3 regions of the Streptomyces viridosporus T7A genome follow, and region 2 is predicted to be linked to each of the others. Evidence: predicted binding sites of a transcription regulator. Region 2 holds the regulator's gene; each other region holds the start of a gene.
The links. The regulator HrcA, encoded in region 2, represses chaperone genes, less so after heat shock. The targets are predictions, from matches to a motif close to TTNGCACTCNGNNNNNCNGAGTGCNAA.
Positions count from the first base shown of each region.

Region 1: groL (chaperonin GroEL) is a predicted target of HrcA. The motif match lies at 1,885-1,911, and genes of this name have one in related genera.
Region 3: groES (co-chaperone GroES) is a predicted target of HrcA. The motif match lies at 1,970-1,996, and genes of this name have one in related genera.

Region 1 covers NZ_CP023700.1:3,943,525-3,947,212, forward strand. The annotation lists gene CP969_RS18145 (hypothetical protein) at 1-37, shown strand, start outside; gene groL (chaperonin GroEL) at 134-1,756, opposite strand; gene CP969_RS18155 (cold-shock protein) at 2,092-2,295, opposite strand; gene CP969_RS18160 (MoaD/ThiS family protein) at 2,726-3,001, opposite strand; gene thrC (threonine synthase) at 2,998-3,688, opposite strand, start outside.
Region 2 covers NZ_CP023700.1:2,966,649-2,970,336, reverse strand. The annotation lists gene CP969_RS13855 (DUF3097 domain-containing protein) at 1-543, opposite strand, end outside; gene CP969_RS13850 (MBL fold metallo-hydrolase) at 572-1,318, opposite strand; gene hrcA (heat-inducible transcriptional repressor HrcA) at 1,480-2,496, shown strand; gene dnaJ (molecular chaperone DnaJ) at 2,497-3,633, shown strand.
Region 3 covers NZ_CP023700.1:5,011,142-5,014,829, reverse strand. The annotation lists gene groL (chaperonin GroEL) at 1-1,400, opposite strand, end outside; gene groES (co-chaperone GroES) at 1,515-1,823, opposite strand; partial or broken gene CP969_RS23400 (polysaccharide deacetylase family protein) at 2,149-2,922, opposite strand; gene CP969_RS23395 (polysaccharide deacetylase family protein) at 2,919-3,688, opposite strand, start outside.

The sequences.
Region 1 (3,688 bases), 980 kb from region 2:
GGTGGACGTCACCGACGGCGCCTGCTCGCGCTACTGACGCCACCGGCCCGGAAACGCCCGAGGGCGGCACCCCCCGGTGTACGGGGAGTGCCGCCCTCGGTCACGCGTCGGACGGTTCCGATCCTCGGGAGGATCAGAAGTCCATGTCACCGCCCGGCATGCCGCCGCCGGCCGGGGCCGCGGCCTTCTCCGGCTTGTCGGCGATGACGGCCTCGGTGGTGAGGAACAGCGCGGCGATCGACGCGGCGTTCTGCAGCGCGGAACGCGTCACCTTGGCCGGGTCGATGATGCCTTCCTTGACCAGGTCGACGTAGTCGCCGGTCGCGGCGTTCAGGCCGTGGCCCGGGGTCAGGTTGCGCACCTTCTCCACCACGACGCCGCCCTCGAGGCCGGCGTTGACGGCGATCTGCTTCAGCGGGGCCTCCAGGGCGATGCGCACGGCGTTGGCACCGGTCGCCTCGTCACCCTCCAGCTCCAGCTTCTCGAAGACCTGGGAGGCCTGCAGCAGGGCCACGCCACCACCGGCGACGATGCCCTCCTCGACGGCCGCCTTGGCGTTGCGGACGGCGTCCTCGATGCGGTGCTTGCGCTCCTTGAGCTCCACCTCGGTGGCGGCACCGGCCTTGATGACCGCGACGCCGCCGGCGAGCTTCGCCAGGCGCTCCTGCAGCTTCTCGCGGTCGTAGTCGGAGTCGCTGTTCTCGATCTCGGCGCGGATCTGGTTCACACGGCCCTGGACCTGGTCGGTGGAGCCGGCGCCGTCGACGATGGTGGTCTCGTCCTTGGTGATGACGACCTTGCGGGCCTTGCCCAGGAGGTCGAGCGTGGCGTTCTCCAGCTTGAGGCCGACCTCCTCGGAGATGACCTCGCCGCCCGTGAGGATGGCGATGTCGCCGAGCATGGCCTTGCGGCGGTCGCCGAAGCCCGGGGCCTTGACGGCGACGGACTTGAAGGTGCCGCGGATCTTGTTGACGACCAGGGTCGACAGGGCCTCGCCCTCGACGTCCTCGGCGATGATCAGCAGCGGCTTGCCCGACTGCATGACCTTCTCCAGGAGCGGGAGCAGGTCCTTGACGTTGGAGACCTTGGAGTTCGCGATCAGGATGTACGGGTCGTCGAGGACGGCCTCCATACGCTCCATGTCGGTGGCGAAGTACGCCGAGATGTAGCCCTTGTCGAAGCGCATACCCTCGGTGAGCTCCAGCTCCAGACCGAAGGTCTGGGACTCCTCGACGGTGATGACGCCTTCCTTGCCGACCTTGTCCATGGCCTCGGCGATGAGCTCGCCGATCTGGGTGTCGGCGGCGGAGATGGAGGCCGTGGAGGCGATCTGCTCCTTGGTCTCGACGTCCTTCGCCTGCTCGAGCAGGGCGGCGGAAACGGCCTCGACGGCCTTCTCGATGCCGCGCTTCAGGGCCATCGGGTTGGCGCCGGCGGCCACGTTGCGCAGGCCTTCCTTGACCAGGGCCTGGGCGAGGACGGTCGCGGTGGTCGTACCGTCACCGGCGACGTCGTCCGTCTTCTTGGCGACTTCCTTGACCAGCTCGGCGCCGATCTTCTCGTACGGGTCCTCGAGCTCGATCTCCTTGGCGATGGAGACACCATCGTTGGTGATCGTGGGGGCGCCCCACTTCTTCTCGAGGACGACGTTGCGGCCCTTGGGGCCGAGCGTCACCTTGACGGCGTCCGCGAGCTGGTTCATGCCGCGCTCGAGGCCGCGCCGCGCCTCCTCGTCGAACGCGATGATCTTGGCCATGTGAAGTGGTCCCTCCAGGACTGGGGGTGATTCCTTCGGACCGCGCCCGCGCCCGCGACGGACGGCTCGCCGGCCTCGTGGTTCCTTGCCCCACCCGGCCTGCGGGCCTCACCGACCCGGTCCTTACGTTGTCACTCTCACCTTCAGAGTGCTAACGCAATGATTAGCACTCGCCCCTGTCGAGTGCAAGCGCCTCCGGCGATCGGGGGGTGCGCTCAGCCGCCCGCGAACACGGACGCGCCGCGCGCTCCCCGCCCCGGGGCACGGCGAAGGGCCCGCGCCCCGGGAGGCACGGGCCCTTCGTCAGCAGAAGATTCTTGCGGCTGGTAGCGCGTTCAGGCGGTGACGCGAACCATGTCGGCCTGCGGGCCTTTCTGGCCCTGCGAGATCTCGAACTCGACCCGCTGGCCCTCTTCCAGGGTGCGGTAGCCGTCCATCTGGATCGCGCTGTAGTGGACGAAAACATCCGCACCACCGTCGACCGCGATGAAGCCGTACCCCTTCTCCGCGTTGAACCACTTGACGGTGCCCTGAGCCATGCCTAACTCCCCTATTACTGGCCCTTGCACAGATCCGCACTTCGCGAACCCGGGTCAGACCTCACCCCCCAACGGTTGGGGGCGTGCGCCGGAACGCGTCGACCGCGGCTGAATGTATCTGCCCAACTGCCGTCTGCAACAGGTCAATCGGACGAGAAATCTGGACGCCCCCGGCCCGGAATGTGGCGAGAATTCACCTGATTACAGGGCAAGTCGGGCCATACATAGGGGGCGAATGCCGCAAAAGGGGCCCGCACTTTGGCTACTTCCAGTCGGGCGCACGGCAGAAATCAAAGGCTTCCGATCGAAGGATCGGGGGCGCGTTCCCCAACTCTACCGTGCTCAACCCCATGGAATGACCCCCTCCGCATCTCTCACGGAGGGGGCCGTGCGATGAACGCTCGGTAACCGGAATTACCGACGGTAATGATCAGCCGCCGGCGACCGCCGGAATGATGGAGACGCCCGCGCCGTCCGGAGTGGGAGTCCCGAGGCCCTGCTCGAAGCGCACGTCGTCGTCGTTGACGTAGACGTTGACGAAGCGGCGCAGCTTGCCCTGGTCGTCCAGGACCCGGGCGGCGATCCCGGTGTGGTTCTTCTCCAGGTCCTCGATGACCTCGGCGAGGGTCGCGCCCTCGGCGCTCACCTCGGTCCGGCCGCCGGTGTAGGTGCGCAGGATGGTCGGGATGCGAACGGTCACGCTCATGCGAGGCCTGCCTCTCGGAACGACTCCAGGTGGGGGCGGATGGTTGCGGTGAGCCCGGTGCCGGCCACCGCGTCCAGCGTCTTCAGACCGTCGCCGGTGTTGAGCACGACGGTGGTCAGGGCCGGGTCGAGCACGCCGTCGTCGATGAGCTTCCTCGTCACGCCGACCGTCACCCCGCCCGCCGTCTCGGCGAAGATGCCCTCGGTGCGGGCGAGCAGCTTGATGGCGTCCACGACCTGCTCGTCCGTCACGTCCTCCACCGCGCCGCCCGTGCGGCGTGCGATGTCCAGGACGTACGGGCCGTCGGCGGGGTTGCCGATGGCGAGCGACTTGGCGATGGTGTTCGGCTTCTGCGGGCGCACGACCTCGTGGCCCGCCTTGTAGGCGGCCGACACCGGCGAGCAGCCCTCGGCCTGCGCACCGAAGATCTTGTACGGCCGGTCCTCGACCAGCCCGAGCTCGATCAGCTCCCGCAGACCCTTGTCGATCTTCGTGAGCTGCGAGCCGGAGGCGATGGGGACGACGATCTGGTCGGGCAGCCGCCAGCCGAGCTGCTCGCAGATCTCGTACGCCAGGGTCTTGGAGCCCTCCGCGTAGTACGGCCGCAGGTTGACGTTGACGAAGCCCCAGCCCTCGCCGACCGGGTCGCCGATCAGCTCGGAGCAGAAGCGGTTCACGTCGTCGTAG
Region 2 (3,688 bases):
GCTCGTCACCGACTCGGCGATGCGCCACTCCTTGCTGCCCGGGACCAGGTGGTCCACCAGGACGCCGAGGCGGGCGTCCGGGCCGGGGGAGAAGTCCTCGACGACGGAGGGCAGGTCGTCGACGCCCTCCAGGTACTCCACGACCACGCCCTCGACGCGCAGGTCGTCGCCCCACACCTTCTCGACCAGCTCGGCGTCGTGCCGGCCCTCGACGTAGATGCGCCCCGCGCGGGCCACCCGCGCGCGTGCGCCGGGGACGGCCACCGAACCGGACGCCGTACGGGTGGGCCGCGGCAGGCCGACGGCGGGCCGCACCAGGGTCACCGCGCGGCCCTCCAGCAGGAAGCCGCGCGGCCGGAGCGGGAACACGCGGTGCTTGCCGAAGCGGTCCTCCAGGGTCACCGTGCCCGCCTCGCAGCGGATCACCGCGCCGCAGAAACCGGTGCCGGGCTCCTCCACCACCAGGCCGGGCTCGGCCGCGACCTCCGGCACGGGCTGCGGCTTCTTCCACGGAGGGGTCAGATCGGCGGAGTACGGGCGCATTCGGATGACGATACGAGGAGCCCGTTCGTCAGGATCGGTGCGACACGCCGAAACGGGCCGCCAGGGCGTCGCGTTGGGCCCGGACGAACGCCGCGTCCACCACCGCTCCGTGGCCGGGGACGTACCGCGCCTCCTCGCCGCCCAGCTTCAGCAGCCGGTCCAGGGCGGCCGGCCAGTGGGACGGCACGGCGTCGGGGCCCGCCTGCGGTTCGCCCGACTCCTCCACCAGGTCGCCGCAGAAGACCACCCCCGGGTCGCCGGGGACCAGCACCGCGAGGTCGTGGGCCGTGTGCCCCGGACCCACGTCCGCCAGCAGCACCCGCCGTCCGCCACCCGGTCCGAGGTCGAGCGCCAGCTCGCCGCGCACCGTGCGGTGCGGCCGGACCAGGACGTCCACGGCCTCCTGCGCCGCCCGCGCGTCCAGCCCGTGGCGCACCGCGTCCGCGCGCAGCTCCTCCCGCCCGTACGCCGGCGCCGCGTCCGCTCCCTCCGCTCCCTCCGCGCCGAAGACCTCCGCGCCCGCGAACGCCGCCGCCCCGAGGACGTGGTCGAAGTGGGGGTGGGTGAGCGCGAGATGCGTCACACGGCGGCCGGTGAGCGCCTGCGCCTCGGCCCGCAACCGTGCGCCCTCGGCCAGGCTCGAGCCCGCGTCGACGAGCAGCACGGCGTCCGCCCCGACGACGAGCCCCGCCGTGCAGTCCCACCCCGGCAGCCGGCACCGCCCCACTCCGGGCGCCACCCGCTCCCACCCCACCTCTTCCCAAGTCACGGTCATACCGGGACGCTATCCGGGACGACGCCGCACGGCGCGACAGCGTGGGACCGGCCTTGCCGGGGCAGTACCCCCCGGCCGTACACTGGGCCGGGGAAGTCTGGCACTCGCGTGCGAAGAGTGCCAGTGAGGTTACCGGGCGGAAGCTACTGGAGGTGTGCGCGATGCTCAGCGAACGCAGGCTCCAGGTGCTGCGCGCGATCGTCCAGGACTACGTCGGCACCGAGGAGCCCGTCGGCTCCAAGGCGCTCACCGAGCGGCACCGGCTCGGCGTCTCCCCGGCCACCGTGCGCAACGACATGGCGGCCCTGGAGGAAGAGGGGTACATCGCCCAGCCGCACACCAGCGCCGGGCGCATCCCCACCGACAAGGGCTACCGGCTGTTCGTCGACAAGCTCGCCGGGGTCAAGCCGATGACCGCGCCCGAGCGGCGCGCCATCCAGAACTTCCTCGACGGCGCCGTCGACCTCGACGACGTGGTGGCCCGTACGGTGCGGCTGCTCGCGCAGCTGACCCGGCAGGTCGCCGTCGTGCAGTACCCGTCGCTGACCCGTTCGACGGTGCGGCACGTGGAACTGCTGTCCCTCGCGCCCGCGCGCCTGATGCTGGTGCTGATCACGGACACCGGCCGGGTCGAGCAGCGCATGGTCGACTGCCCGGCCCCGTTCGGGGAGACGTCCCTGGCGGATCTGCGCGCACGGCTCAACAGCCGGGTCGCGGGCCGCCGGTTCACCGACGTGCCGAACCTGGTGGAGGACCTCCCGGAGGCCTTCGAGGCCGAGGACCGCGGTACCGTCTCGACGGTCCTCTCCACCCTCCTGGAGACGCTCGTCGAGGAGAACGAGGAGCGGCTGATGATCGGCGGCACCGCCAACCTCACCCGCTTCGGGCACGACTTCCCCCTCACGATCCGGCCCGTCCTGGAGGCGCTGGAGGAGCAGGTCGTGCTCCTCAAGCTGCTCGGCGAGGCGAAGGATCCGGGCGTGACCGTCCGCATCGGTCACGAGAACGCCCACGAAGGACTCAACTCCACGTCCGTCGTGTCGGTCGGCTACGGTTCGGGCGGCGAGGCTGTCGCCAAGCTCGGCGTGGTCGGACCGACCCGCATGGACTACCCCGGAACGATGGGAGCGGTACGCGCAGTGGCACGGTACGTCGGACAAATCCTGGCGGAGTCATAGGTGGCCACGGACTACTACGCCGTACTCGGCGTACGCCGCGACGCGTCGCAGGAAGAGATCAAGAAAGCCTTCCGGCGGCTCGCCCGCGAGCTGCATCCGGACGTCAATCCGGACCCGAAGACCCAGGAGCGGTTCAAAGAGATCAACGCCGCCTACGAGGTGCTGTCGGACCCGCAGAAGAAGCAGGTCTACGACCTCGGCGGCGACCCGCTCTCGCAGTCCGGCGGCGGCGGCGCGGGCGGCTTCGGGGCCGGTGGCTTCGGGAACTTCTCCGACATCATGGACGCGTTCTTCGGCACGGCGTCGCAGCGCGGGCCGCGCTCGCGCACCCGCCGCGGCCAGGACGCGATGATCCGCATCGAGGTCGAGCTCGACGAGGCCGCGTTCGGCACGACCAAGGACATCCAGGTCGACACGGCGGTCGTCTGCACCACCTGCAGCGGCGAGGGCGCGGCTCCGGGCACCAGCGCGCAGACCTGTGACATGTGCCGCGGCCGCGGTGAGGTCTCGCAGGTCACGCGGTCCTTCCTGGGCCAGGTCATGACCTCGCGCCCGTGCCCGCAGTGCCAGGGCTTCGGCACCGTCGTCCCCACCCCGTGCCCGGAGTGCGCGGGTGACGGCCGGATCCGCTCCCGGCGCACGCTCACCGTCAAGATCCCGGCCGGTGTCGACAACGGCACCCGGATCCAGCTCGCCGGTGAGGGCGAGGTCGGCCCGGGCGGCGGTCCCGCCGGCGACCTGTACGTCGAGATCCACGAGCTGCCGCACCCCACCTTCCAGCGGCGCGGCGACGACCTGCACTGCACGGTCACCATCCCGATGACCGCGGCGGCCCTCGGCACCAAGGTGCCGCTGGAGACGCTGGACGGCATGGAGGAGGTCGACATCCGGCCCGGCACCCAGTCCGGCCAGTCGATCCCGCTGCACGGCCGGGGCGTCACGCACCTGCGCGGCGGCGGCCGGGGCGACCTCGTCGTCCACGTCGAGGTCCAGACCCCGACCAAGCTCGACCCCGAGCAGGAGCGGCTGCTGCGCGAACTGTCCAAGCTCCGCGGCGAGGAACGCCCGCAGGGTCAGTTCCAGCCGGGGCAGCAGGGGCTGTTCTCCCGGCTGAAGGACGCGTTCAACGGACGCTGAGCGGAGCTTTCCGCGAGGGCCGGGGCCGGCTCCCGCGGAGCTCCGGGAAGCGGCC
Region 3 (3,688 bases), 2.0 Mb from region 2:
GAGACGATGACGTAGCCCTCGACGCCCGCGTTCTCCGCGATCCAGCGCAGCGGCTCGACGACGGCGTTGCGGACGACCGCGACACCGGTGGCCTCGTCGCCGGACTTGTCGAGGTTGCCCTCGAGGACCTTGGAGGCGTGGACCAGCGAGGAGCCACCACCGGAGACGATGCCCTCCTCGACCGCGGCGCGGGTCGCGGAGATGGCGTCCTCCAGCCGGTGCTTCTTCTCCTTCAGCTCCACCTCGGTGGCGGCGCCGACCTTGATCACGCACACGCCGCCGGCCAGCTTCGCGAGGCGCTCCTGGAGCTTCTCGCGGTCCCAGTCGGAGTCGGTGGTCTCGATCTCGGCCTTGATCTGGCCGACGCGACCCTCGACGTCCTCCTTCTTGCCGGCGCCGTCGACGATCGTGGTGTCGTCCTTGGTGACGGTGACGCGGCGGGCGGAGCCGAGCACGTCCAGGCCGACCTGGTCGAGCTTGAGGCCGACCTCCTCGGAGACGACCGTGGCGCCGGTGAGGACGGCCATGTCCTGCAGCATCGCCTTGCGGCGGTCGCCGAAGCCGGGGGCCTTGACGGCGACGGCGTTGAAGGTGCCTCGGATCTTGTTGACGACCAGGGTCGACAGGGCCTCGCCCTCGACGTCCTCGGCGATGATCAGCAGCGGCTTGGAGGAGTTGGCCTGGATGACCTTCTCCAGCAGCGGCAGCAGGTCCGCGATGGCGGAGACCTTGCCCTGCGTGATGAGGATGTAGGGGTCGTCGAGGACGGCCTCCATGCGCTCCTGGTCCGTCACGAAGTACGGCGACAGGTAGCCCTTGTCGAAGGCCATGCCCTCGGTGAAGTCCAGCTCCAGACCGAAGGTGTTGGACTCCTCGACGGTGATGACACCGTCCTTGCCGACCTTGTCCATCGCCTCGGCGATGAGCTCGCCGACCTGCTGGTCCTGGGCGGACAGCGCGGCGACGGCGGCGATGTCGGACTTCTCGTCGATCGGGCGGGCCGAGGCGAGCAGGTCCTCGGAGACCGCGGCGACGGCGGCGTCGATGCCCTTCTTCAGGGCGGCCGGGGAGGCACCGGCGGCGACGTTCTTCAGGCCCTCGCGGACCAGCGCCTGGGCCAGCACGGTGGCGGTGGTGGTGCCGTCACCCGCGATGTCGTTGGTCTTGGTCGCCACCTCCTTCACCAGCTGGGCGCCGAGGTTCTCGTACGGGTCCTCGATCTCGACCTCGCGGGCGATCGTGACACCGTCGTTGGTGATGGTGGGGGCGCCGAACTTCTTGTCGATGACGACGTTGCGGCCCTTCGGGCCGATCGTCACCTTGACCGTGTCGGCAAGCTTGTTGACGCCGCGCTCGAGGGCGCGACGGGCGTCCTCGTCGAACTTCAGGATCTTCGCCATGGCAGCGGGAGCCCTCTCGGAAATCTGGGTGACATCACTGCGCCCCGGGCGCCCGGCTCCTTATCGGATGCGGGGGCCAGGGGCGCAGTTCGAGCAAAAGTGCTTCGAGGTGACTTACTTCTCGATGATCGCGAGGACGTCGCGGGCCGAGAGGACGAGGTACTCCTCGCCGTTGTACTTCACCTCGGTGCCGCCGTACTTGCTGTACAGCACGACATCGCCGACCTTCACGTCGAGCTCGACGCGCTTGCCGTCCTCGACGCGGCCCGGGCCGATGGCCAGGACGACGCCCTCCTGGGGCTTCTCCTTGGCGGTGTCCGGAATGACCAGGCCCGAAGCCGTGGTCTGCTCGGCGTCGAGCGGCTGGACCACGATGCGGTCCTCGAGCGGCTTGATGGCAACCTTGGAGCTGGCGGTCGTCACGATCCGACCTCCCCCTTCGGAGATCTCACGGGGTTAACTGTCTGAGGTGGCGACCAGGTCGATCCGTCGTCGCGGGTGCCGGACCTGCCCGTCGCGTAGTTGGCACTCTCCAGGGGGGAGTGCCAGACCCGAGACTATGACCGCGATTAGCACTCGGTCAAGCGGAGTGCCAATGGCCCGCGGCGCGTCGGCGGTACGGGGGTGACGTTCGCACGGGTGTGTGCGGCCCGCCGGCGCTGCGGCGACCGTCCCGGGGACTGCCGCTCCGGGCCCCGCTTCGACCCGAACGGCCCCGTCCTCGAACGGCGGACGGGCCGGTCCGCCGGAGGTGGTCCTCCAGCCTCCCCACCCGCAGCCCCCGCTCCTCCAGCTCGCGCAGCAGCCGTGCCGTCCGGTCCGCCAGGGACAGGGACGGGGTGTCGACCGACGGCACGGAGACGATGTCGCCGCGGGTCAGGCGGTGCGCGCCGCGGGTGTACGCGAGGTCGCCGTCGCCGTCCAGCGTCACCCGCCAGAGCACGACCGCCGCGATGCCGCAGTCGGCGGCGGCGCGCAGGGTCGTGGCGTCGTACGTGCCGTAGGGCGGGCGGAAGAGGTGCGGGCGGACGCCGAAGCGGGACTCGAGCTTGCGCTGCTGCCCGCAGATCTCGGCGCGCTGGCCGGCGTAGGGCAGGCCGCGCAGGGCGGGGTGGTCGAGGGTGTGGTTCTGCAGGCTCGCGCCGACCGCGCGCAGGCGGGCGAAGTGGGCGTATCCGGGGCCCACCACACTGTCCGTGAGGAACATGCTGACGGGGAGGCGGCGTTCGCGCACCAGCTCGACGAAGCGGGGGTCGCGTTCGGCGCCGTCGTCGTAGGTGAGGAAGACGACCCCGTCGTCGGTCGGGACGTGGTCGACGACGGGCGGTCCGCCGCCGCCCGGTGCGGGACCGTCGCCGGGCGACTGGTTCGCGCCGTCCTGCGCGCTCCTCTCCCCGGCCCTCTCCCCGGCCCGGTGCACGGCCGTCCCGTCCCCCTGCCCCGCCGACGGGCCGCACCCGGCGGGCGCGGCCAGCAGGACGGCGGCCGTGAGGAGGGCGGCCGGTGCCCCCCGGCGCCTCACAGGTAGTCCTCCAGCCGCCCCACCGCGTACCCCTCGGCCGTGACCTTGTCCAGGAAGCGGCGGATCATGTCCGGCATCGTGCCCTTCCACTCCCCGCGGCCCCGGAAGTGACTGAGGACGATGTCGCCGGGGCGCAGGGCGCGGTCCCACTCGCGGTACTCCCAGCGGTCGACGAAGACCTCCTGGTTCCAGAGGGGGACGTGGGTGATGCCGCAGGCCTTCGCGGCGTGCAGGGTGGCCTTGTCGTAGGTGCCGAAGGGCGGGCGGAAGAGGACCGGGCGGACGCCGTAGCGCTCCTCGATGACGTCCTGCATCCCGCAGATCTCGCGCTTCTGGCGGGCGTAGGGCAGGCCGCGCAGGGCGGGGTGGCGCAGGGTGTGGTTGTGCAGGGCGACGCCCCGGTCCCGCATCCTCCCGAAGTAGCCGTAGTCCTCCCTGACGAGGTAGTCGCTGAGGAAGGCGCTGTACGGGATCCTCAGCTCGCTCATCATCCGCAGGAACTCGGGGTCCTTCTCGGCGCCGTCGTCGATGGTGAGGAAGACGACCTTCTCCTCGGTGGGGACGGTGGTGAAGACCGGGGGGAGGCCCAGTCGGCGGTGGCCGTCGACCTCGAAGCCCTCGCGGGTGGTGATCCGCGGCTTCTTCTTCGGAGCTGGAGGGGCAATCAGGGGCACCTTCTTCAGTCCCCAGCGCTTCGCGGCGGCGACCCGCGCGGCGTGCGCCGCGCGCAGCTTGGCGGCGTAGGAGTCGAGGGCGCGGGCCGGGG